One region of the Streptosporangium sp. NPDC006013 genome, then DNA from elsewhere that is predicted to be linked to it. Evidence: riboswitches for the same ligand, from Rfam matches in the RefSeq annotation. Region 1 holds a riboswitch; each other region holds the start of a gene.

The links. Region 1 has a riboswitch for cobalamin ahead of ABZ260_RS32635 (ribonucleoside-diphosphate reductase subunit alpha). Riboswitches for the same ligand answer to the same signal wherever they lie in the genome.
Region 2: another riboswitch for cobalamin. It lies ahead of ABZ260_RS08070 ((2Fe-2S)-binding protein); the one in region 1 lies ahead of ABZ260_RS32635 (ribonucleoside-diphosphate reductase subunit alpha).
Region 3: another riboswitch for cobalamin. It lies ahead of metE (5-methyltetrahydropteroyltriglutamate--homocysteine S-methyltransferase); the one in region 1 lies ahead of ABZ260_RS32635 (ribonucleoside-diphosphate reductase subunit alpha).
Region 4: another riboswitch for cobalamin. It lies ahead of ABZ260_RS12690 (CbtB domain-containing protein); the one in region 1 lies ahead of ABZ260_RS32635 (ribonucleoside-diphosphate reductase subunit alpha).

What each region holds. Positions count from the first base shown of each region.
Region 1 covers NZ_JBEXUE010000277.1:2,606-8,062, forward strand. The annotation lists gene ABZ260_RS32630 (tripartite tricarboxylate transporter substrate-binding protein) at 1-1,017, shown strand, start outside; cobalamin riboswitch at 1,022-1,224, shown strand; gene ABZ260_RS32635 (ribonucleoside-diphosphate reductase subunit alpha) at 1,340-3,619, shown strand; gene ABZ260_RS32640 (ribonucleotide-diphosphate reductase subunit beta) at 3,686-4,681, shown strand; gene ABZ260_RS32645 (mechanosensitive ion channel domain-containing protein) at 4,727-5,457, shown strand, end outside.
Region 2 covers NZ_JBEXUE010000034.1:11-5,467, forward strand. The annotation lists gene ABZ260_RS08060 (hypothetical protein) at 602-847, shown strand; gene ABZ260_RS08065 (SAM-dependent methyltransferase) at 959-1,777, shown strand; gene ABZ260_RS08070 ((2Fe-2S)-binding protein) at 1,823-2,602, opposite strand; cobalamin riboswitch at 2,663-2,789, opposite strand; gene ABZ260_RS08075 (leucine-rich repeat domain-containing protein) at 3,056-3,994, shown strand; gene ABZ260_RS08080 (NUDIX hydrolase family protein) at 4,115-4,651, opposite strand; gene ABZ260_RS08085 (helix-turn-helix transcriptional regulator) at 4,994-5,457, shown strand, end outside.
Region 3 covers NZ_JBEXUE010000013.1:4,722-10,178, forward strand. The annotation lists gene ABZ260_RS03800 (serine hydrolase) at 1-278, shown strand, start outside; gene ABZ260_RS03805 (helix-turn-helix domain-containing protein) at 445-786, shown strand; gene ABZ260_RS03810 (O-acetyl-ADP-ribose deacetylase) at 869-1,381, shown strand; gene ABZ260_RS03815 (GNAT family N-acetyltransferase) at 1,480-2,490, opposite strand; cobalamin riboswitch at 2,550-2,769, shown strand; gene metE (5-methyltetrahydropteroyltriglutamate--homocysteine S-methyltransferase) at 2,870-5,119, shown strand; gene ABZ260_RS03825 (hypothetical protein) at 5,327-5,457, shown strand, end outside.
Region 4 covers NZ_JBEXUE010000062.1:14,938-20,394, reverse strand. The annotation lists gene ABZ260_RS12705 (hypothetical protein) at 1-243, opposite strand, end outside; gene chrA (chromate efflux transporter) at 528-1,694, shown strand; gene cobF (precorrin-6A synthase (deacetylating)) at 1,745-2,521, shown strand; cobalamin riboswitch at 2,729-2,861, shown strand; gene ABZ260_RS12690 (CbtB domain-containing protein) at 2,892-3,080, shown strand; gene ABZ260_RS12685 (CbtA family protein) at 3,091-3,816, shown strand; gene ABZ260_RS12680 (VWA domain-containing protein) at 3,866-5,457, shown strand, end outside.

The DNA of each region.
Region 1 (5,457 bases):
CGTAGGAGGTTTTTCGCGCTGGCGGCGGGTGCCATGGTCGTCGCGGGCTGCGACCTGAACGATGACTCCGCCGACTCGGCCGTGGGCCGCCTGAGCATCCTCGAACCCACCGCCGACGGCCACGGCTGGGACGGCATCGCGGGCAGGCTCGCCTCCGTCCTGGTCCTGTCGGGGCTGGCGCGCTCCGCCATGGCCGTCGAGCGGCCGGGAGCCCTGGGTTCCGTCCCGCGTGACGCGTTCGGCGCCGTACACGGCTCGTTCACGCGCGAGGGCAGGCTGCTCGTCACCGCGATGCCGATGGTGACGGCCGCGGAGATCGCCAACACCACCGCGGTGGTGGACGCCGCCACCCCTCTCGCCCGCCTGGTCGGCGACTGGGCGGTCCTGGTCGTCCCCTCGGACTCCCGCCTGCGCACCTTCGAGGACTTCGCCGCGGAGCTGCGCCGCAACCCGGCGGTGCTGACGGTCGGCGGCCGGCCGGAGGGCGGTTCCGACCACGTGCTCTACGGCATGATCGGCAAGTGCCTCGGGGTGGACGCCCGGTTGCTGGAGTACGCGGGGTTCCTCGGCGCCGAGGATGCCGCCGAGGCGCTCCAGGTCGGACGGGTGGCGGCCCTGCTGGGGTCGGCCCGCGCCCTGCGGCCCGAGATCGCCGCGGGCCGCCTGCGTCCCCTGGTGGTCTCCTCGGGCAGCCGGCTCGACGGGATCGACGCGCCGACGCTCCTGGAGGTCGAGGTCCGGCTGGAGTACAGCGACTGGTGCGGCCTGCTGGGACCCAAGGGCATGAGCCAGGCGGACCGGGACGCCGCGATCGCCCTGTGTGACAGGATCGACGCCGCGCCGCGCTGGCGCGCCCTGTGCGCGGCCAATGGATGGAGCCGGGTCTACCTCGGCGGTGACGACTTCCGCCAGTGGCTCTTCACCGAGACGGCCCGCACCCGCGGGGTGCTTCACGAGCTCGGGCTGCTGAAGTCCTCCGACACAACTTGTTGGGGTAGTTGCGTCAGACGCCCCTAGATGTAGGATCCTGCTCGTTGCTGGTTCGCCCCGGGAGGGGCGAGGCAAGAGGGAACCCGGTGAGATTCCGGGACTGCCCCGCAGCGGTGAACGGGAACGAAAGCCGTCATGTGAGCACTGGGTGAACCATGCCCGGGAAGCGACGGCCGGTAGGCATGCGCAGGGCGCCCGTGAGTCCGAAGACCTGCCGGTGACGTGATTGTCCAGGGCCTCGTGGGAGGGCCCGCGGAACGAGGCGGTCCGGCGTGCCCGGGATCGCTCGCGGACGCGTGCCCCTCCGGCGGAGCCGTACGGGGAAGTCAGAGCGAGCGAGGAACACCACGTGACACAGGCCTTGGCAGAGACCGCAGCAGAGACCGCAGCAGGGATCGCGGCAGGGATCGCGGCGGGAACCGTGGCGGAGAACGCCGGGAACGCGCCGGTCGATCGCAGGCTGGCCATCGACGAGGCGGCGGCCCGGGTGATCACCGACCCCGAGAACTCCAGGGTCGCCGCCGCGCTGCTGGCCGAGCTGATCGCCGACGAGGCCGCCGAGCACGACGTCCGCGACTTCTCCGAGTCGGTCGCCGCGACGCACGAGGCGGGGCTGATCGCCGACGGGCTCGCGGAGTTCGTGGCCGCCCACGCCGGGGTCCTGGACGCGCTCATCGAGCCGGACGCCGACGCCAGATTCGAGTACTTCGGGCTGCGTACCGTCTACGACCGCTACCTGCTGCGTCACCCGCGCACCCGCAAGGTGCTGGAGCGTCCGCAGCACTTCTTCCTCCGGGTGGCCTGTGGCCTGTCCGAGACCGTCGAGGAGGCCGCCGAGCTGTACGCGCTCATGGCCACCCTGTCCTACCTGCCCAGCTCGCCCACGCTGTTCAACTCCGGCTCGCGCAGGCCCCAGCTCTCCTCGTGCTTCCTGCTCGACTCGCCCCGCGACGAGCTGGAGGCCATCTACGAGCGCTACGGGCAGGTCGCGCGGCTGTCGAAGTACGCCGGGGGCATCGGGATCGCCTGGAGCCGGATCCGCTCGCGGGGCTCGCTGATCCGTGGTACCAACGGCCATTCCAACGGCATCGTGCCCTGGCTGCGCACCCTGGACGCAAGCGTCGCCGCGGTCAACCAGGGCGGCCGCCGCAAGGGTGCGGCCTGCGTCTATCTGGAGCCCTGGCACGCCGACATCGAGGAGTTCCTCGAACTGCGCGACAACACCGGCGAGGAGGCCCGCCGCACGCACAACCTGAACCTGGCCAACTGGATCCCCGACGAGTTCATGCGCCGGGTCGAGGCCGACGGCGTGTGGTCACTGTTCGACCCCAAGGAGGTCCCGCACCTCACCGACCTGTACGGTGCCGCGTTCGACGACGCCTACCGGGCCGCCGAGGCCGAGGGCCGGTTCACCGCGCAGCTCCCCGCCCGCACCCTGTACGGCCGGATGATGCGCACGCTCGCCCAGACCGGCAACGGCTGGATGACCTTCAAGGACGCGGCCAACCGGACCTCCAACCAGACGGCCAGGCCGGAAAACGTCATCCATCTGTCGAACCTTTGCACCGAGATCCTCGAGGTCACCAGCAACGCCGAGACCGCGGTCTGCAACCTCGGCTCGATCAACCTGGCCGCCCACCTGTCCGGGGACTCCGGAGACGGGATCGACTGGGCGCGGCTGCGCGCGACGGTCCGCACCGCCGTGCGGTTCCTCGACCGCACCATCGACCTGGGCTTCTACCCGACCCCCGAGGCCCGGGCCGCCAACCAGAGGTGGCGCCCGATCGGGCTCGGCGTGATGGGCCTGGCCGACGTGCTGTTCACGCTGCGGCTGCCGTTCGACTCGCCGCGGGCGCTGGAGCTGTCCACCCGGATCTCCGAGGAGATCGCGCTGGCCGCCTACCGGACCTCCTCGGACCTGGCCGCGGAGCGGGGCCGCCATCCCTCGTACCGGGAGACCAGGGCCGCCGCCGGGGTGCTCCACCCCGACCACTACGGGGCCGCGACGTCGGCCGCGTGGACGGAGCTCAGGGAGCGGATCGCCGGAACGGGGCTGCGTAACTCGCTGATGATCGCGATCGCGCCCACGGCCACGATCGCCTCCATCGCCGGTTGCTACGAGTGCATCGAGCCGCAGGTCTCCAACATCTTCAAGCGCGAGACCCTCTCGGGTGAGTTCCTCCAGGTCAACCGCTACCTCGTCGCCGACCTGCGGGCCCGGGGGCTGTGGACCTCGCGGATCCGTGACGCGATCAAGCGCGCCGACGGCTCCGTTCAGGACATTCCCGAGATCCCCGCCGACCTGAAGCTGCTCTACCGGACCGCCTGGGAGCTGCCGCAGAAGGCGCTGATCGACCTGGCCGCCGCACGCACCCCGTACATCGACCAGTCGCAGTCGCTGAACCTGTTCATGGCCACGCCGACCATCGGCAAGCTCTCCTCGATGTACGCCTACGCCTGGAAGTCGGGCCTGAAGACCACCTACTACCTGCGCTCGCGCCCGGCCACCCGGATCGCGCAGGCCACCGTGGCGGCACCGGTGGCCGGGGAGGTCCCCGTCCCCGTCCTCGACCCCCAGGCCGTCGCCTGCTCCCTGGAGAACCCCGAGTACTGCGACGCCTGCCAGTAGGCCTGCCGGCGGCCCGTCCCGAGGGCACCCCGTCACCCCTCAGCCACTCCGAAAGGCATTTTCCCGATGTTGCTCGACCCCGGCATGGACCTCACCCTGCGGCCGATGCGCTACCCCGAGTTCTACGAGCGCTACCGGGCCGCGATCCGCAACACCTGGACCGTCGAGGAGGTGGATCTCGCCTCCGACCTGGCGGACCTGGCGAGGATGACGCCCGAGGAGCGTCACCTGATCAACCGCCTCGTGGCGTTCTTCGCCACCGGCGACTCGATCGTGGCCAACAACCTCGTCCTCAACCTCTACCAGCACCTCAACGCCCCCGAGGCGCGTCTCTATCTCAGCAGGCAGCTGTTCGAGGAGGCGGTGCACGTCCAGTTCTACCTGACCCTGCTGGACACCTACCTGCCCGACCACGACGAGCGGGTCAAGGCGTTCGCCGCGGTCGAGCACATCCCCTCGATCCGCGACAAGGCGGAGTTCTGCTTCCGCTGGATCGACTCGCTCGGCGGGCTGACCCGGCTGGAGACCCGGGAGGACCGGCGGACGTTCCTGCTCAACCTGATCTGCTTCGCGGCGTGCATCGAGGGCCTGTTCTTCTACGGGGCCTTCGCCTACGTCTACTGGTTCCGCGCCAGAGGGCTGCTCAGCGGCCTGGCCACCGGGACGAACTGGGTCTTCCGTGATGAGTCCATGCACATGGAGTTCGCCTTCGGCGTCGTGGAGACCGTGCGGGCCGAGGAGCCCGGCCTGTTCGACGACAAGCTCACCGAGCAGGTCACCCGGATGATCGAGGAGGCGGTGGCGGCCGAACTGGCCTTCGCGGCCGACCTGTGCGGCGACGGCCTGCCGGGAATGGGGGTGGAGCAGATGCGACGCTACCTTGAGTACGTGGCCGACCAGCGGCTGGTCAGGCTCCAGATGCCCGTCCGGTACGGCACGGCCAACCCGTTCGCGTTCATGGAGTTGCAGGACGTGCAGGAGCTGGCCAACTTCTTCGAGCGGCGGGTTTCGGCCTACCAGATAGCCGTCGAGGGGAATGTCGCTTTCGACGAGTCCTTCTGATTGGCTGATGGTCCGGGGAAGAGAGCGACGAAGGGGAAGTCGTCAGTGTCCAGCTGGATCATCATGATCATTTCCGTGGCCGCCGCAGTCGTGGCGGTGGAGGTGGTGCGCAGGGTGCTGCGCTCACGGCTGATCGGTGAGAAGTGGGCGCTCGCCGGTCCGGTCGTGAGCCGCTGCACCTGGCCGGGGTTCGCCATGGCCGCCGTGGCGACCGCCTACACCGCCTACGAGCCCGGTATGGCGGAGGGCTCGGTCAGCCAGGTGATCGACCGCGGCCTCAGCGTGGCGATGATCGGGTGCGCCACCTGGCTGGTCATCCAGGCCGCCTACGCCGTCACCGACGTGGTCCTGGACCGCCTGGTCACGGTCCAGGGCGAGGGCAACCGCAGGGCACGCCGCATCCGCACCCAGATCACCCTGGTCCGCAGGGTCGCCTCGGCGGTGATAATCGTGGTGGCGCTGGGCGCGATGCTCTTCACCTTCCCCCAGGTACGGGCGCTCGGCGCCGGTCTGCTGGCCTCGGCCGGGATCGCCGGCGTCGTCGTCGGCATCGCCGCCCAGTCGACACTGGGCAACCTGCTCGCCGGCCTTCAGCTGGCCTTCAGCGACGCGCTCCGCCTGGACGACGTCGTCGTGGTGAAGGGCGAGTGGGGCCGCATCGAGGAGCTCAGCCTGACCTACGTGGTGCTGCGGCTGTGGGACGAGCGCCGGCTGGTCCTGCCCGTCTCCTACTTCACGACCAACCCGTTCGAGAACTGGACCCGGCACAGCAGCAG
Region 2 (5,457 bases), on a different contig from region 1:
TTGCGCGGTTATACGTTGTTGAGTTCGTTCTTTAACCGGCTGTTCCCCGGCGGAGCGTCTCCGGCGAGGAACGGCAGTCGATGATCGGCCGTCCTAGAGGACGGTCTCGTTGTGGTTGGTGGACAGGCCACGGTTGAGGACGGTCTCGTTGTGGTTGGTGGACAGACCGCGCGCCATTGAGATTCTCCTGGGAGAAGGGCCCCGACCTGGTGTGCAGGGCCAGATGGTTGGACACCGTCAGGCTGGCCGACGCTCCTTGGCGGAGGCTTGGCGTCCTTCGCGCCGCCGTCTTGGCTCACAGCTTCCGAGGGCGACCGAGCGGCCGAGGCCTCGCTCGCTCATGCCGGGCGCCAAGCTCCCACCAAGTGGGATCGGTCCAGTGCAGCCGGGCCCGAGTGGAATCCGGTGGGATACCCGGATGCCCGCCGTCGACGATCAGGCTCTCGGCGGAGACCCGCCGGTTCTCGCCGGGATGAGCGGTCCCGGAGCGGGCGGCCGTGCCGAATGCGAATCGGTCAGAGTCTTGATCATCGGCGTGGTTCTCTTTGCCTTTTATGAGGAAATATCCCCGCCGTACCGTTTACACCTTCTGGGGGAGCAAATGCTCATTGTCCGTTATCTCATCACCGTCGTTCTCGCCGCCTCGGCGGTGGCGCTCGCCGCGCCGGTCGCGTACGCCGATCCTGAACCCCCGCCGCCCTGGTCCCCCTTGTCGGAGGACTACGAGCCCTCGGGCACACTGACGGTCAGGAACGGTGACCGTACGGAGACCTGGACCTGGGAGCCCGGTCACCAGAGCTACTGGAGCACCGAGAACAGCTCCAGTTCGCTGCATCGGGACGGGTAGGCCCCGGGACTCCGGAGCGCGCGGGGCTGTGCTCGCCCATGATTTGTCGGCAAAGATCCATTATCTTGTGGATTTCCCATACCCTTTGCGAAGACAAGGAAGGGTGAGGGCATGACCAAGCAAGAGGCTGTTCCAGCGGGTATCGACCCGAACACCCCAAGTGTCGCTCGAATGTACGACTACTACCTCGGAGGCAAGGACAACTTCGCCTCCGACCGGGCGGCCGCGGAACAGTTCATGCGGGTGGTGCCCGGTATCCGCGAGATGACCCGGGCGAACCGGGCGTTCCTCTCGCGAGTCGTCGAGCTGCTCGTGCGCCAGGGCGTGCGGCAGTTCCTCGACATCGGGTCGGGACTGCCGACGCAGGACAACGTGCACCAGGTCGCCCATCGCATCGCGCCCGACACCCGGGTGGTCTATGTCGACAACGACCCCATCGTCCTGGTGCACGGCCGTGCGCTCCTGGAGGAGAACCACCTCACCTCTGTCATCCAGGGCGACATGCGGGAACCCGAGAAGCTCCTGACGGACCCGCAGATCGAGAGCGCCATCGACTTCACCCAGCCCGTCGCGGTGCTGCTGATCTCGATGCTGCACTTCATTCCCGACGACGCCCTGGTCGCCCACATCATCACCACGATCCGCGAACGGCTGGCCCCGGGGAGCCATCTGATCGTCACGCACGCCTTCGAGGCCAACGTCAGCGCCGAGGTGCACGAGGCCGGGCAGCAGGTCTACCGCTCGACCAGCGCGGGGGCGCTCACCTCGCGCGGCCCGGAACAGCTGGCCGAGCTGCTGAGTGGAATGGAACTGCTGGAGCCGGGGATCGTCCCGGTCGAGGCGTGGCGCTCCGAGTACAACGAGTACGGAGAGAAGACCACCGTCGACTTCACCAAGCCGGGCATCCTCGGCGTCGTCGGACGTAGCTGACCGCCTCCAGGTGAACCGGACTGGGAGAGCGCGAAGTGAAGAGCGTCAGCCAGGGCGGTGGGTTTGTGGCCGGCGGGCCGGCAGCAGGACGCAGTCACCGCACATGCCGCCGCCGGGCAGGCGGTAGTACAGGCAGCAGCTGCGACGGACGAAGAAGGGACGGCCGGGTACGGGCTCGGTCAGTTCGCCGGTGCCGCGCAGGAGATCCCGGTCCAGCAGTTCGCGGCCCAGCCGCACGGCCTTCGCGCTGAGGTCGGGCCGTCGGTGGATGAAGGCGCCGACGCTTCCGGCCAGTGCGGAGGCCGCATTGCCCCACAACAGCCCCGGCGCGATCTTCACGATCCGCCGGACCGCCTCCGCGAGCGGCTCCAGCATCTCGGCCATGATGCCGCGGTAGACCGGTTCGGCGATCCGCGCGGGGTCGCGGATGCCCCAGCCGGACAGCCGGGTGGCTCGCAGCGGCAGCGGGTCGGGGGCCGGCCGCCAGTACAGGTGCTCGGGGGCCAGGTCGATGAGCAGGTCGTGCGCGACCACGGCGCCGATGGACGGTGACCACAGGCGGGCGGCCAGGCCCTGGAACAGGATCGAGGCGGCCACCCGGTGCTCGGTGGTGTCCAGTCGTCCGGCCATGTCGTGGATTCTCGCCTCCAGGACGCCCGGATCCGTCCACAGATCGGTGAACGGCCGCCATCCGGCCTCGGCCTCGCCTGTCTCGATCCCGAAGTAGCCGCCGATGGCGCGGACGTCGGCGACCGCGCCGGCGACCACGGCCGGGGCGGCGGGCAGCAGTCCGGGTGGAGCACCGGCACGTGAGTCGCACGGCATGGCAATCGCCTTCCTCTCTTGGGGAGTTCCGCCCCAATTTCGCTGAGGAGGCGACGGCGTGAGTCTCCTGGCTCTCGGGTCCAAGCTCGCCCGGCCTTCCCACCCGTACCCGGGCAGTGGCGATATCGGGGTCCGCTCGCCGATCACAGTGGCGGGACCGCGCCGGGTTCACACCGGCTTCCTCGTTCCGCCGTCACCTTCGCTGTCATGGTCGCACGGCTCGCATGATTCGCGGTGGGAGGGCTTGCCCAAGGAAGTCACCGCTTCCGGCGACGCGCTTTTCACCGCGTACCGGCGATGTCTTGCCCAACTCGCGATCATGCTGTGATCAGCGGTCCCGCGCCCCGAGGGCGAAACAAGTCCAATGATCCACAACCGGGTCGCAAGTCCTCATCGCTACCGTGATCGCCGATCACATCTTGTTGACGGCAAGGAGAAATCAGGGTGGCAGCGGTGGATTCCGTGCTTCGGACCGCTCGGCGGCGGATGAACACGTACCTGCGCGAGGGGTCTGACACGTTGGACCTGTCGGGTCTCGGCCTGCTCCGGGTGCCCGAGGAGGTGGCCGAGCTTCCCGGTCTACGGGTGCTGCGCCTGAGATCCAACTGGTTGACCGAGCTTCCCCGGTTCCTGACCGACCTGCCCGCGCTGACCGAGCTCGACCTCGGGGGCAACCGTGAGCTGACCGCCCTGCCCGAATGGATCGGCGAGCTGACCGGACTGATCTACCTCAATGTCTCGGTGACCGGACTGCGCCGCCTCCCCGACTCGATGCGCGAGCTCACCGGTCTCACCGAACTCGGCCTGAGCAACCTCCATGACCTGGAGGAGGTGCCCGAGTGGATCGGCGACCTCACCCGGCTCGCCAGGCTCCGCATGTGGTATGCCGAGCCGGCCTGTTTCCCGGCGTCGATGGCCCGTCTCACCGCCCTCACCTGGTTGGACCTGGCATACAGCCGGCCCGCCGATCTCTCTCCGTGGCTGGGCGAGCTGACCGCTCTGGAGCATCTCGGTATGGGATGCGCCTCACTGACCGGCCTGCCGGAGTCGATCGGGAACCTCACCGCCCTCACCTCTCTCAGCCTGTGGAACACCGGGCTGACCGAGCTGCCGGAGTCGATCGGCAAACTCACCGCCCTCAGGTCCCTCGGCCTGGGCAAGAACAAGCTGACCGCCCTTCCCGAGTCGATGCGGGCTCTCACCTCCCTGACCAAGCTCGATCTGCAGGGAAACCGGCTGACCGAGCTGCCGGAGTGGCTGGGTGAGCTGACCGCGCTCACCGAACTGCGCCTGGACCGCAACGACCCCAGGCCCCAGGTTCCGGCCTCGCTGCGAGCACTCGCGCGAACCCGTCCGGAATGGCGCCGCTTCCTGGCCAGCCGCACCCGCTGAGCCTCTCCGAATCAGGTGCGGTGGCAGCGGCAGAGACAGCGCGTTGAGTGAGCCCGGCGCAGAGAGGGGGCACAGCAGCCCGCTCTCCTCGCGCCGGCGGGGATTTCCGCCGTCGGAAGGTCAGGAAAGGCGGCCGACGTAGGCGAGGGCCTGCTTCAGGAGGGTGCCCTGACCGCCGAGCATCTCCTGTTGCACCAGCGGTGACGAGGCCTCCTCGGGAGTGAACCAGACAAGGTCGAGGGCGTCCTGCCGGGGGCGGCAGTCACCCGCGACCGGGACGACGTAGGCGAGGGAGACCGCGTGCTGCCGGGGGTCGTGGTAGGGCGTGACGCCCTGCGTCGGGAAGTACTCGGCGATGGTGAACGGCTGCGGAGAGGCGGGGATGTTGGGCAGTGCCGTCGGGCCGAGGTCCTTCTCCAGATGGCGGATGAGCGCGTCGCGGACCCGCTCGTGGTGCAGCACCCGGCCGGAGACGAGGGCGCGGCTGACCGTCCCGTCCGCTCCGATGCGCAGCAGCAGGCCGACATGCGTGACCACCCCGGCCTCGTCGACTCGCACCGGCACGGCGTCGACGTAGAGGATCGGCATTCGTGCGCGGGTCGACTCCAGCTCTTCGGGAGAGAGCCAGCCGGGCGTGGTTTCGGTCATTTCGGTCATTGATCGATCGTACTTCGCGGTGGGCTCGGAAACGCGTTCTTCCCCGGCGACCTGCCGAAAGTCAGGGCCGGCGGGGCGCCGCCCGGCCTCGCCCGCGGTACGCCGGTCGTGGAGTCGATGCTCGCGATATTGCCAGGCGTACCGGCTTCTCGCCATGCCGAACGCGCCGCCATCCACCGTGCGCAGACCCGGTTCATCGCCGCCCCGATCCGGCTCTTATGATTCACAGCAGACCCGACATAGACCTCTTGGAAAGAGAACCGGTTGTTGGGAATGTTCATCTCGGTGAAATGCTCAGGCCGCTATCGTGAAGACATCGCGTGAGCGAGAGGAGGTGGCGAGATGGCCAGGCATGAATGGGACCCCGACCTGGGCGGCGGTCAGAATGAAAGCACTGGGCGTCGAATTGCCAGGGCGCGTAAACGCAGAGGGCTCACCCAAACCGGCCTGGCGGCCAGGGCCAATGTTTCCCGCAGCCTGATCGCGCAGGTCGAGGCGGGTCATAAACCGGCCACTCCCTCGCTTGTGGCGGCTGTGGCAAGGGCCTGCGGGGTCGATGCCGCGGAGATCAACGGCCAGCCCTACCGAGGGTCCGACAGACGCACCGACGCGGTGCACGCGGCGATGCCCGCCATCAGGCGTGCTCTCACCTACGCCGACATCTCCCCGGAGCTGGAGGTCCCTCCCCGGTCACTTGATGAGCTCGCCAAGGAACTGGTCAAACTCCAGAAGCTGCAGGGGGCCGCCGCCCATGTCAGGCTCGGTGGGCGCCTGCCGTCGGCCATCGAGGAGCTGACGGTCCACGC
Region 3 (5,457 bases), on a different contig from region 1:
CGGCGAGCAAGCACCTGGAGTGGCCGATGCGCCAGCCCGGCGCCGACCCCAGCACGCTCCTCATCGGCACCAAGGGTGGCGCGCTGCCCGGCGTCATCAGCGAGGCCATGTACATCGTCCGGCCAGGTGAGAAGCCCCGCGAGATCGTCCTCGCCCTGCGGCGACTGCCTGAGGCGACCTGGTTCTCCGGGATGCGCAGCTATGCTCATCAGCAGTTCATTGTGCGGATGGCGACCGATCCCGTCTTCTTCGCGAAAGTCCGCACAGCATTGAAGTGAGGCAACCCTGACCAGTGTCGACGACCGGCTCCAGGACCTCGAGGCACGGGTCGCCGCCCTCGAGGCCGCGCTCACCGTCCCCAAGCCACCGGCGGTCGGCGACGACACCGGCCTGATCACCTACGGCGGCCAGGCCAGACTCGGCGGTTACCAGTGGCTGTGGGAGGTGACCCGCAGCCCCGGCTGGTTGCTTCAGCAGCCGACCGGGCCGTTGGCCGCGGTGCTGGCCGCCGCCGGGCATCCGGCGCGCTTCGAGATCCTGCAGTTGCTGGTCGTCGGGCCCAAGCCGGTCGCCGACCTGCAGGCCGAGCTGGCCCTCGCCTCCCCCGGCCAGCTGTACCACCACCTCAAGACGCTGGCCTCGGCCGGGCTGGTCGAGCAGCCCGAGCGGGGAGTCTACCGGGTACCGTCACACGCGATCTTCCCCGTGCTGGCCCTGGCCGCCGCCGCGATCGACGTGGCCGAGCGCTCCGGCGCTCCGGCGGAACCTCGCGCTCTTCCTGGCTGAGGTTCAGCGGGTGCGCGAGGACCCGCGTCAAGCCGGTGGAATCGGTGCCGGAAATCGAGGTTCCACTGGCAGACTCGGCTTCGTGCAGATCACGCTGGTCCAAGGGGACATCACCGCGCAGCGGGTCGACGCCGTCGTCAACGCCGCCAACTCCTCGCTGCTGGGAGGCGGCGGGGTCGACGGGGCCATCCACCGGCGTGGCGGCCCCGCGATCCTGGCCGCCTGCCGCGAGCTGCGCGCCTCGCACTACGGCAAGGGGCTGCCGACCGGCCAGGCCGTGGCCACCGTCGCGGGCGACCTGCCGGCCCGCTGGGTCATCCACACCGTCGGCCCCGTCTTCTCTCCCACCGAGGACCGCTCGCACCTGCTGGCCTCCTGCTACCGCGAATCCCTCCGGGTCGCCGACGAGCTGGGCGCGACCAGCGTCGCCTTCCCCGCGATATCCACCGGGATCTACCGCTGGCCCATCGACGACGCCGCCCGCATCGCGCTCGGCACCGTACGCAGCGCACCGACACAGGTCACGGACCTGCGGTTCGTACTGTTCACCCCGGACGCCTACGGCATCTTCGAAAGGACACTCGGCACCGGGTGAGGGGTGGCGAACCACTGACACAAAGGCTGCCGCGTCTGCCTCTCCAACACACCGGCCGCCTGAGCTCGCCGGCGAAGCCTCCCAGCCCTAACGAATCCTCAGGTGCCGTGAGGGCCCCGGGGCCCGGCGTCGAGCACGCGGACCATGAGCCGTTCGTGGACGCCGGGGTCGTTGGTGTGCGGCTCGGACTCGCCGGTGGCCTCGAAGCCCAGGCGCCGGTACAGCCGGGCCGCCCCGTCGTTGCCGTCCACGACCCACAGCTCGACCCTCCGATGCCCGTGCTCGGCGGCCCACGCGACGACTTCCTCGACGAGCAGGGCACCGACCCCGGCGCCTCGCACGGCCGGATCGACCCACATGCCGTACACCTCGACCGCCCCACCCCGGTCTTCGGGCACCCAGCCGCCGGCGACCCCGGCCACCCGGCCCTCAACGACCGCGACCGCCTTCACCCCGCGCTCCGGCAGCATCCCGGCACGCCACCGTGCCTCGTCGTACGCCTGTTCCCGCCCGAGTGAGGAGGAGAAGGCCTCCGGTGCGTCCGCCAGTGCCGCGAGCCGGACATCACGGAACGTCCTCCAGTCCTCGGCCGTCAGGCGGCGGACCTCGGCCGGACCCATCTGGAATCCATCTCGGTGCCCGGTCAGGGCCAGCTCGCCGACGACCTGATCGCCGCTCTTCTCGCCGGTCGGGCGAAAGCCGAGCCGGAGGTAGAAGCGCTCGGGCCCTTGCTCTCCCTGAGCCCAGGTAACCGTCGCGCGGGTCTGCCCACGTCTGCGGACCTCCGCGCACACGGACTCCACCGCGAAGCGGCCATATCCCCGCCCCTGCTGATCGGCGGCGATGTTCAGCCGCCAGATTCCACAGCGGGGCGTGTCATCCGGATCGTCCGGGTTGAAACGGACCATGAAGAAGCCCATGACGAAGCCCACCAGCTGCTCGCCGTCGAAGATCAGTCGAGGCCAGGCGATCTCAGGCTGCGCGTACGCCTCGGCGAGTGACCACGCGACCGGGTCCACGAACTCCTCCTGGTCGGGTCGCACCTTCAGCCGGCACGCGGCCTCGACGTTGTCCGCGGTGACCTTCTCCAGGCGAAGCGACGAAGACATGCTGACAACCTACAGATCGTCTCCGAGAACTCAACGGGATAAATGCCGCCCGCCCGGTTAGACTCCTGGGCGCGGATGGTTCATCCAGGTCCCTGGGATCTGGATGTCGTAAGAGGGAACCCGGTGGGAATCCGGGACTGCCCCGCAGCGGTGAGTGGGAACGACCGCCGTCACCACGCACTGGGCCTTTGGGCCTGGGAAGCGACGGCCAGTAGGACATGCCTGTCCCAGGTGTGGCGCCCGCGAGTCCGAAGACCTGCCTCCGCCCGTGCGCCGTTCGGCGCGCGGTGGTCCGCGGCCTCGTGGGAGGGCCAGGGACGCGCGCCGCGCGCTCCTTCCCTCCTGCCCGGCCGCCCGTGGCTCAGCGAGGGAAGCTGCCATGCAAACGACGATCCTCGGATACCCCCGTATCGGGACACACCGGGAACTGAAGTTCGCCACCGAGGACTACTGGGCCGGGCGCTCCGACGCCACCGCCCTGGCGAAGACGGCCGAGGTCCTGCGCCAGGAGGTCTGGACGGGCCTGCGCGACGCGGGCCTCGACACGATCCCGTCGAACACGTTCTCCCTCTACGACCAGGTACTCGACACCAGCGTCATGGTCGACGCGGTGCCCGGCCGTTACCGGCACCTGACCGGCCTGGACCGGTACTTCGCCATGGCCCGCGGCGTCCAGGACGTCCCGGCGCTGGAGATGACCAAGTGGTTCGACACCAACTATCACTACATTGTGCCCGAGGTGGGGCCGGACACCCGGTTCCGGCTGGCCGACGGGGCACGGTCCAAGCCGCTGGTCGAATACGCGGAGGCCAGGGCCCTGGGGGTGGAGACCCGCCCGGTGCTGGTCGGTCCCCTCACCTATCTGCTGCTCGCCAAGGCCTCGCCCGGCGCGCCCGCCGGATTCCGGCCTCTCGGCCTGCTCGACGAGCTCGTCGAGGTCTACGCCGACCTGCTGGAACGGCTCGCCGGGGCGGGCGCGCGGTGGGTACAGCTCGACGAGCCCGCCCTGGTCGCCGACCGGAACGCCGAGGAGATCGCCGCGCTCGCCCGCGTCTACGAACGTCTCGGCGAGCTGCCCAACAGGCCCCGGATCCTGGTGGCGACCTACTTCGGTACGGTCGACGCGGACGCGCTGCGCATGCTGGCCGCAACCCGTGTCGAGGCGGTTGGTCTGGACTTCGTCGCCGGGCCGGGCAATCTCGGCGTGCTCGCCTCCGTCGGCGGACTACCCCGCAAGACCGTCGTCGCCGGGGTGGTGGACGGCCGCAACGTGTGGCGTACCGACGTTCAGCGGGCGAAGGCGACCTGCGCGGTCCTGCTCGGCCTGGCCGACCAGGTCGAGGTGAGCACCTCCTGCTCGCTGCTGCACGTCCCGCTCGACCTGGACGCCGAGACCGCGCTGGACCCGGCCGTCCGGGGTCGTCTGGCCTTCGCCCGGCAGAAGGTCGCCGAAGTCGTCGCCCTCGGCCGGGCCTCGCGTTCCGGTGCCCCCGGCCCGCTCCCCGCCACCGAGGTCGAGACCGCCACGGTCGACCACCGGGTCCGGGCCCGTCTCGACATGCTCGGCGACGGCGTCCGCCGTGGCGACCGGGCCGCGAGGTTCGCCGCCCAACGGGCCGCGCTGCGCCTGCCGGACCTGGCGACCACCACGATCGGCTCGTTCCCGCAGACCCCCGAGATCCGCAAGGCCCGCGCCGCCCACAAGGCCGGGCAGCTCACCCACGCGGCCTACCAGCAGGCCATGAGGGAGGAGGTCGAGCGGGTGATCGCCCTGCAGGAGGAACTCGGCCTGGACGTCCTCGTCCATGGCGAGCCCGAACGCAACGACATGGTGCAGTACTTCGCCGAACGGCTCGACGGGTACGCCGCCACCGATCACGGCTGGGTCCAGTCCTACGGGTCGCGCTGCGTCCGTCCGCCGATCCTGCACAGCGATGTCTTCCGGCCGGAGCCGATGACGATCGGCTGGGCCACCTACGCGCAGTCCCTCACCGACAGGCCCGTCAAGGGCATGCTCACCGGCCCGGTCACCATGCTCGCCTGGTCGTTCGTCCGCGACGACCAGCCCCTGGCCGACACCGCCCGCCAGGTCGCCCTCGCCCTCCGCGACGAGATCCACGATCTGGAGGCCGCAGGAATCCGCATCATCCAGGTCGACGAACCCGCCCTGCGCGAGCTCCTGCCGCTCCGCGGGGACGAGCACGCCGCCTATCTGGCCTGGGCCGTCGGCGCGTTCCGGCTGGCCACCTGCGGAGTCGCCGACTCCACCCAGATCCACACCCACATGTGCTACTCCGAGTTCGGGGAGATCATCGGTGCGATCGGCGACCTCGACGCCGACGTCACCAGCGTCGAGGCCGCCCGCTCCGACATGGAACTCGTCGCCGACCTGCGCGACGCCGGCTACCAGAGCGGCATCGGCCCCGGCGTCTACGACATCCACTCGCCCCGCGTCCCGTCCTCCGAGGAGATCGAGCAGAACCTGCGGCGCGCCCTTCAGGCCGTCGACCCGACCCGCCTGTGGGTCAACCCCGACTGCGGCCTGAAGACCCGCGGCTACCCCGAGACCAGTGCCTCCCTGCGCAACATGGTCACCGCCGCCAGGGCTCTCCGCGTGCCACAGGACTGACACCGGGTCGCTCGCCCCGTCGCCCGTGCCCGGCGGTGGGGCGAGCCTCCGGGATCGGAAACCGGCCGGCAGCGCGGCCTTCGGCTCCGGCGCCATCGCCCTGAACTACCGCCCGGCCGCCTGGCAACCGCCGAAGCCGCCACCAGACAACCCTTCTCTGGACGCAAACGATCAAAAGGTGGCAGTGTTTGGGCAAAGGGGGGCGATGTGCGGGTTGAGGACTTGTCCGAGGCGGAGCGCCGGGTGTGGGAGGCGTTTCCACTTGGGGAGGAGGTCGACTTCACCACCGGGAAGCCGGAGGAGGACGACCCGGCGGCAGGGGCGGCCTGGGACGAGGG
Region 4 (5,457 bases), on a different contig from region 1:
CGCCAGCGGGACGAGGCTCAGCCAGATCATCTTGCCGCCCGCGCGGGCCAGCGCGGCGACGATCGCGGTGACCAGGGAGAGCGCCGGGATCACCGCGATCCCGTTGATCGCGTGCGGGGTGATGGCGCTGGAGGCGCCCGGGCTCGGGGTGGGGCGCTCGAAGGCGCCGAAGGTGGAGAGGTAGAACTGGGCGATCACGGCGAGCAGCAGGAGTGCGGCGGAGCCGAGGAAGACCTTGCGCATGGAACGTTCCCTGAAGTGTCGGTCGGGGGAGGTTGACGTTCCAAGGATCACCTTCACCACTTGGCAGGCTCTTGCTGTTGTCTGCGCCACCACTTGGGGCCGGGAATCGGCAGGTCGGGCGGCTCGGGCTGGGACCATGGACGGCGCCGAGGTCAGGACCGGGAGCGTTCGCCGAGCGTCAAACGTTCACGGCCGTGGTCCCGGTGTTCGGCCGCCGTCGGCCTGGTGTTCAACACGGTCGTGAACAATGCACGATTCGGTGCACCCCCAGCTGGAAGGCCACGATGAACGCTTCGCACGATGACACCGGTGGCGGATCCGGCGGACGGCCGGTGCACGCGCTGGGCGAGGTCATCGGGGTCTTCCTGAAACTCGGCGTGATCGGATTCGGCGGCCCGGCCGCGCACACCGCGATGATGCGTGACGAACTGGTGCGCCGGCGCGGCTGGGTCTCCGATGAGCGCTTCGTCGACCTGATAGGCGCCGTCAACCTCATCCCCGGCCCCAACTCCACCGAACTGGCCATCCACCTGGGTTATGACCGGGCTCGCTGGAAGGGTCTGATCGCCGCCGGGGTGTGCTTCATCCTGCCCGCCTTCGCCATCGTCCTCGCCCTGGCCTGGTCCTATGTCCGCTACGGCCGGACCCCTGCCGTCGAGGGGTTGCTGTACGGGATCAAACCGGTGGTGGTGGCCATCGTGGTGTGGGCCCTGGCCGGACTGCTCAGGACCGCGATCAAGGGCCGGCTGACCGCGCTCGTCGCCACGGTGGCACTGGCGCTGTACCTGCTCGGTGTCAACGAGCTGCTCGTGCTGGCCGCCGGTGGGCTGGTGGTGATGGCGGCCGGCACCAGGCACGTCTGGCTGCCGCGTCGCGGTTCTCCAGGCCTGGTGCTGGTGCCGCTGCTTCCCGACCCCACCGGCGGCCGGCTCACCGAGCTGTTCCTGACGTTCCTGAAGATCGGTTCGGTGCTGTACGGCAGCGGCTACGTCCTGCTGGCCTTCCTGGAGGGCGACTTCGTACGGCGGCTCGGCTGGATCACCCGCGACCAGTTGCTGGACGCGATCTCCATCGGCCAGCTCACCCCGGGGCCGGTGTTCACCACCGCCACCTTCGTCGGCTACGTCATCGCCGCCCTGCCGGGGGCGGTGCTGGCCACCGTCGCCATCTTCACCCCGTCGTTCGTGCTGGTCGGCCTGCTGACCCGGCTCGTCGACCGGATCCGCGGCCGGGCCTGGTCATCGGCGTTCCTGGACGGTGTCAACGCCACCGCGCTGGCCCTGATGGCCGGTGTCACCCTGCAACTGGCCGGTGATGCGTTCGTCGACCCGCTCACCGTGGCACTGGCCGTGCTCGCGCTGCTGCTGCAGTGGCGCACTAGGCTCAACACCGCCTGGTTCATCGCCGCGGCCGCCGCCATCGGCCTGGCCCGCACGCTGCTCGTCGGTTGACCGGAGCCCCCTGTGCCGAATCTCGAAACGGTACGGGCAGACTCTGTTGGGTGAAGCGAATCCTCATCATCGGCATCGGTGCCGGTGATCCCGACCATCTCACCCTCCAGGCGGTCAAGGCCATCGCCGGTACCGACGTGTTCTTCGTCCTGGACAAGGGCGAGGTCAAACACGACCTCGTCCAGCTGCGGCACGACCTCGTCGACGCGCACGCCCGCCCGCCGTACCGGATCGTCGAGGCCGGCGATCCCGAACGTGACCGGACCACTCCCGACTACGCGCCCGCGGTCGAGGACTGGCGCTCGCGCCGCGCCGACATCTGCGAGCGGTTCATCCGTGACGAGCTCGCCGAGGGGCAGACGGGTGCCTTCCTGGTGTGGGGCGATCCGGGCCTGTACGACAGCACCCTGGCCATCGTCGAGGAGATTCACCAGCGGGGCTCGGTCCGGTTCGAGCACGAGGTGATTCCCGGTGTCAGCAGCGTGTCCGCACTCACCGCCCGGCATCGGGTCAGCCTGACCCGGGTCGCCCGGCCGGTGCACATCACCACCGGCCGGCGGCTCGCCGAGGAGGGGCCCTCGGCCGACGACGTCGTCGTCATGCTGGACGCCCACTGCGCCTTCGCTGATCTGGGCGCCGATCTGGGCGCCGATCCGGGCGGTGACTTCGACATCTACTGGGGCGCCTACCTCGGCACTCCCGACGAGATCCTGGTCGCCGGACCGGTGCCCGAGGTCGCCGACCGCATCCGCGAGCTGCGTGCCGAGGCACGGGCACGCAAGGGCTGGATCATGGACACCTACCTGCTCCGCAGGGTGTCTCGCTGAGCACCTGTCGCGGCGGCCTTCGGGAGCCGCCGCGCATCCGGTCGGTATCCGCTTGTCGCCGTCATGGCCGTATGGCCCGCGCAGCAGAGGCTCACCTCCAAAACCCGATCCATCCCGGGCCGGGGAGCGGGCCGTGGCGGCCGGATCGACGGGCGGAACCGGGTCCGCCGCGCCGCGACGAATCACCTTCTGTTGACGGCCCGCCACGAAAAGAGTTACATTGCGGACGATTTCGCGGTGGTCCGAGGGAAGTCCGGTGAGAAGCCGGTGCGGTCGCGCCACTGTATCCGGAACGTGAGTTCCGGGAGCCAGGTTACTTGGCCGCCGCGTCCTCATCTGTCGGGACGCGTCATCCCCAAGGAGGCTACTCATGCGTGAGCTGTCCGTTTCTCAGCCCGTTCCCCTCTCCCACCTGGCCCGCTGGCTCGTGGCGGTTCCGCTGCTCCTGCTGGTGGCCTACCTGGTCACCTTCGACCAGGGGGTGGTGTCGCAGGCGGGCGACTATCTGCACGAACTCATGCACGACGGGCGCCACCTGCTCGGCGTTCCCTGCCACTAGACCGCGCGCCGTGATCCGTACCCTGTTGCTCCGCGGCCTGCTCGTCGGGCTGGTCGCCGGGCTGATCGCCGCCGTGTTCGCCTACCTGCTGGGCGAGCCGAACATCGACCAGGCCATCGCGCTCGAAGAGGCCGCCGCCCACGCCCAGACCGAGGTCGGGCACTCCCACGGGGAGGAGGCACTGGTCAGCCGGTCCGGCCAGCAGGCCGGGCTCTTCCTCGCCCTGGCCCTGTACGGCATGTCCGTGGGGGGCATCTTCTCCCTCGTCTTCGCCGGGCTGCGCGGCCGGATCGGTCCCCGCTCCGACGTGGTGCTGGCCGCGACGATGGCCGCCACGGCGTTCGTCGCGATCGTGCTGGTGCCGTTCGTCAAGTACCCGGCCAACCCGCCCGCCGTCGGTGACCCGGACACCATCGGCAGCCGGACCACGCTGTACCTGGTCCTGGTCGCCATCGGCCTGCTGTCCGTGGCGGTGGGAGTGGCCTGCGCCCGTAAGGTGCCGGCCAGGCCCTGGCTCGCCGGCGCGGCCGGCTTCCTGGTCCCCGTCATCGTCACCCTGTTCGTGCTGCCGGCGGTCAACGAGGTGCCCGACGGTTTCCCCGCCCAGCTGCTGTGGGACTTCCGGCTGTCCTCCCTCGGCACGCAACTCGTGCTCTGGTCGGCCATCGGCGTCCTGTACGGCATCGCCGTCCAGCGCGTGGTCCGCCGCGACGCGCTCACGGCGGCCCCGAACTGAACGTTCGGCGGGTCGGACACGTCAGCAGGATCTCGCAGAAAGAAACCTCGTGATCGGTGCCTATCCGTTCAGTGCCGTCGTCGGTCTCGACGACCTCAAGCTCGCGCTGATACTCAACGCGGTCTCCCCACGGGTGGGCGGTGTGCTGGTCCGGGGGGAGAAGGGGACCGCCAAGTCCACGATCGTCCGCGCGCTCGCCGCACAACTCCCCGCGGTCAAGGTGATCGCCGCGTGCCGCTTCTCCTGCGACCCGGCCGAGCCGGATCCGGGCTGCCCCGACGGCCCGCACGACGCGGGCGAGGGCGGGCAGGAGCGTCCGGCCGCGCTGGTGGAGCTGCCCGTCGGCGCGTCGGAGGACCGGCTGGTCGGCGCGCTCGACATCGAGCGCGCGCTCACCGAGGGGGTCAGGGCGTTCGAGCCGGGCCTGCTCGCCGCCGCGCATCGAGGTGTCCTCTACGTCGACGAGGTCAACCTGCTCCACGACCATCTCGTGGACCTGCTGCTCGACGCCGCCGCGCTCGGCACCTGCTTCGTCGAGCGAGAGTCGGTCTCGGTACGGCACGCGGCGCGGTTCCTGCTGGTCGGCACGATGAACCCGGAGGAGGGCGAGCTGCGGCCACAGCTCCTGGACCGTTTCGGGCTGACCGTCGAGGTGCGGGCGTCCAGGAATCCGGACGAGCGGGCCGAGGTGGTACGGCGCCGGCTGGCCTTCGACGCCGATCCCGCCTCCTTCGCCGCCGGGTGGGCGGGACAGGAGGCGGCCCTGGCGCGGCGGATCGCCGAGGCCAGGGAGCGGGTCAGGCAGGTCGTGCTGCCGGACGCCCGGCTGCGCCAGATCGCGGGAGTGTGCGCCGCCTTCGAGGTGGACGGGCTCCGGGCCGATCTGGTCACGGCCAACGCGGCCATCGCGCACGCGGCCTGGCGCGGCGGCGCCGAGGTCACGGCCGAGGACGTGCGCGAGGCGGCCCGTCTCTCGCTGCCACACCGCCGCCGCCGAGACCCGTTCGACGCGCCGGGCCTTGACGAGTCACGCCTCGACGACCTCCTGGCGGAGCACGGTGGCGACGAGCCGGACGACCCGGATGGAGGGCCGAGCGGTTCCGGCGGTCCGGGCGATTCGGGTGGTTCGGACGGCCCCGTGAACTCCGGGGACGGTCCCGAGACCGGCTCCGCGGAAAGTCCCGCGGGTGATGGTTCCGGTGCGGGCCCGCACGGCGACACGGACGGCGGTGGTTCGCACGACGGTGGTTCGCACGACGGTGGTTCCGGGGCCGGCGCCGCCGATGTCCCGGGCGCCTCCGACGGGACCGGCGCCTCGCCGGACCGTCCCTCCGCCGAGCGGGTGGTCGCCGCCGCCGAACCGTACCGGGTGCGCCCCTTCCAGGTCCCCGGGCTGGGCGACGGCGCCTCGGGTCGGCGGTCGCGGGCCCGTACCCCCAACGGGCGGACCACCGGATCGCGGGTTCCCGCCGGGCGGCTCCAGCGGCCGCACCTGTCGGCGACGCTCCGCGCCGCCGCGCCGTACCAGCGCGAGCGCGGCCGCAGTGGCCCCGGCCTGCTGGTACGTGACACCGACCTGCGCGAGGCCGTCCGCGAGGGCAAGGAGGGCAACCTCGTGCTCTTCGTGGTGGACGCGAGCGG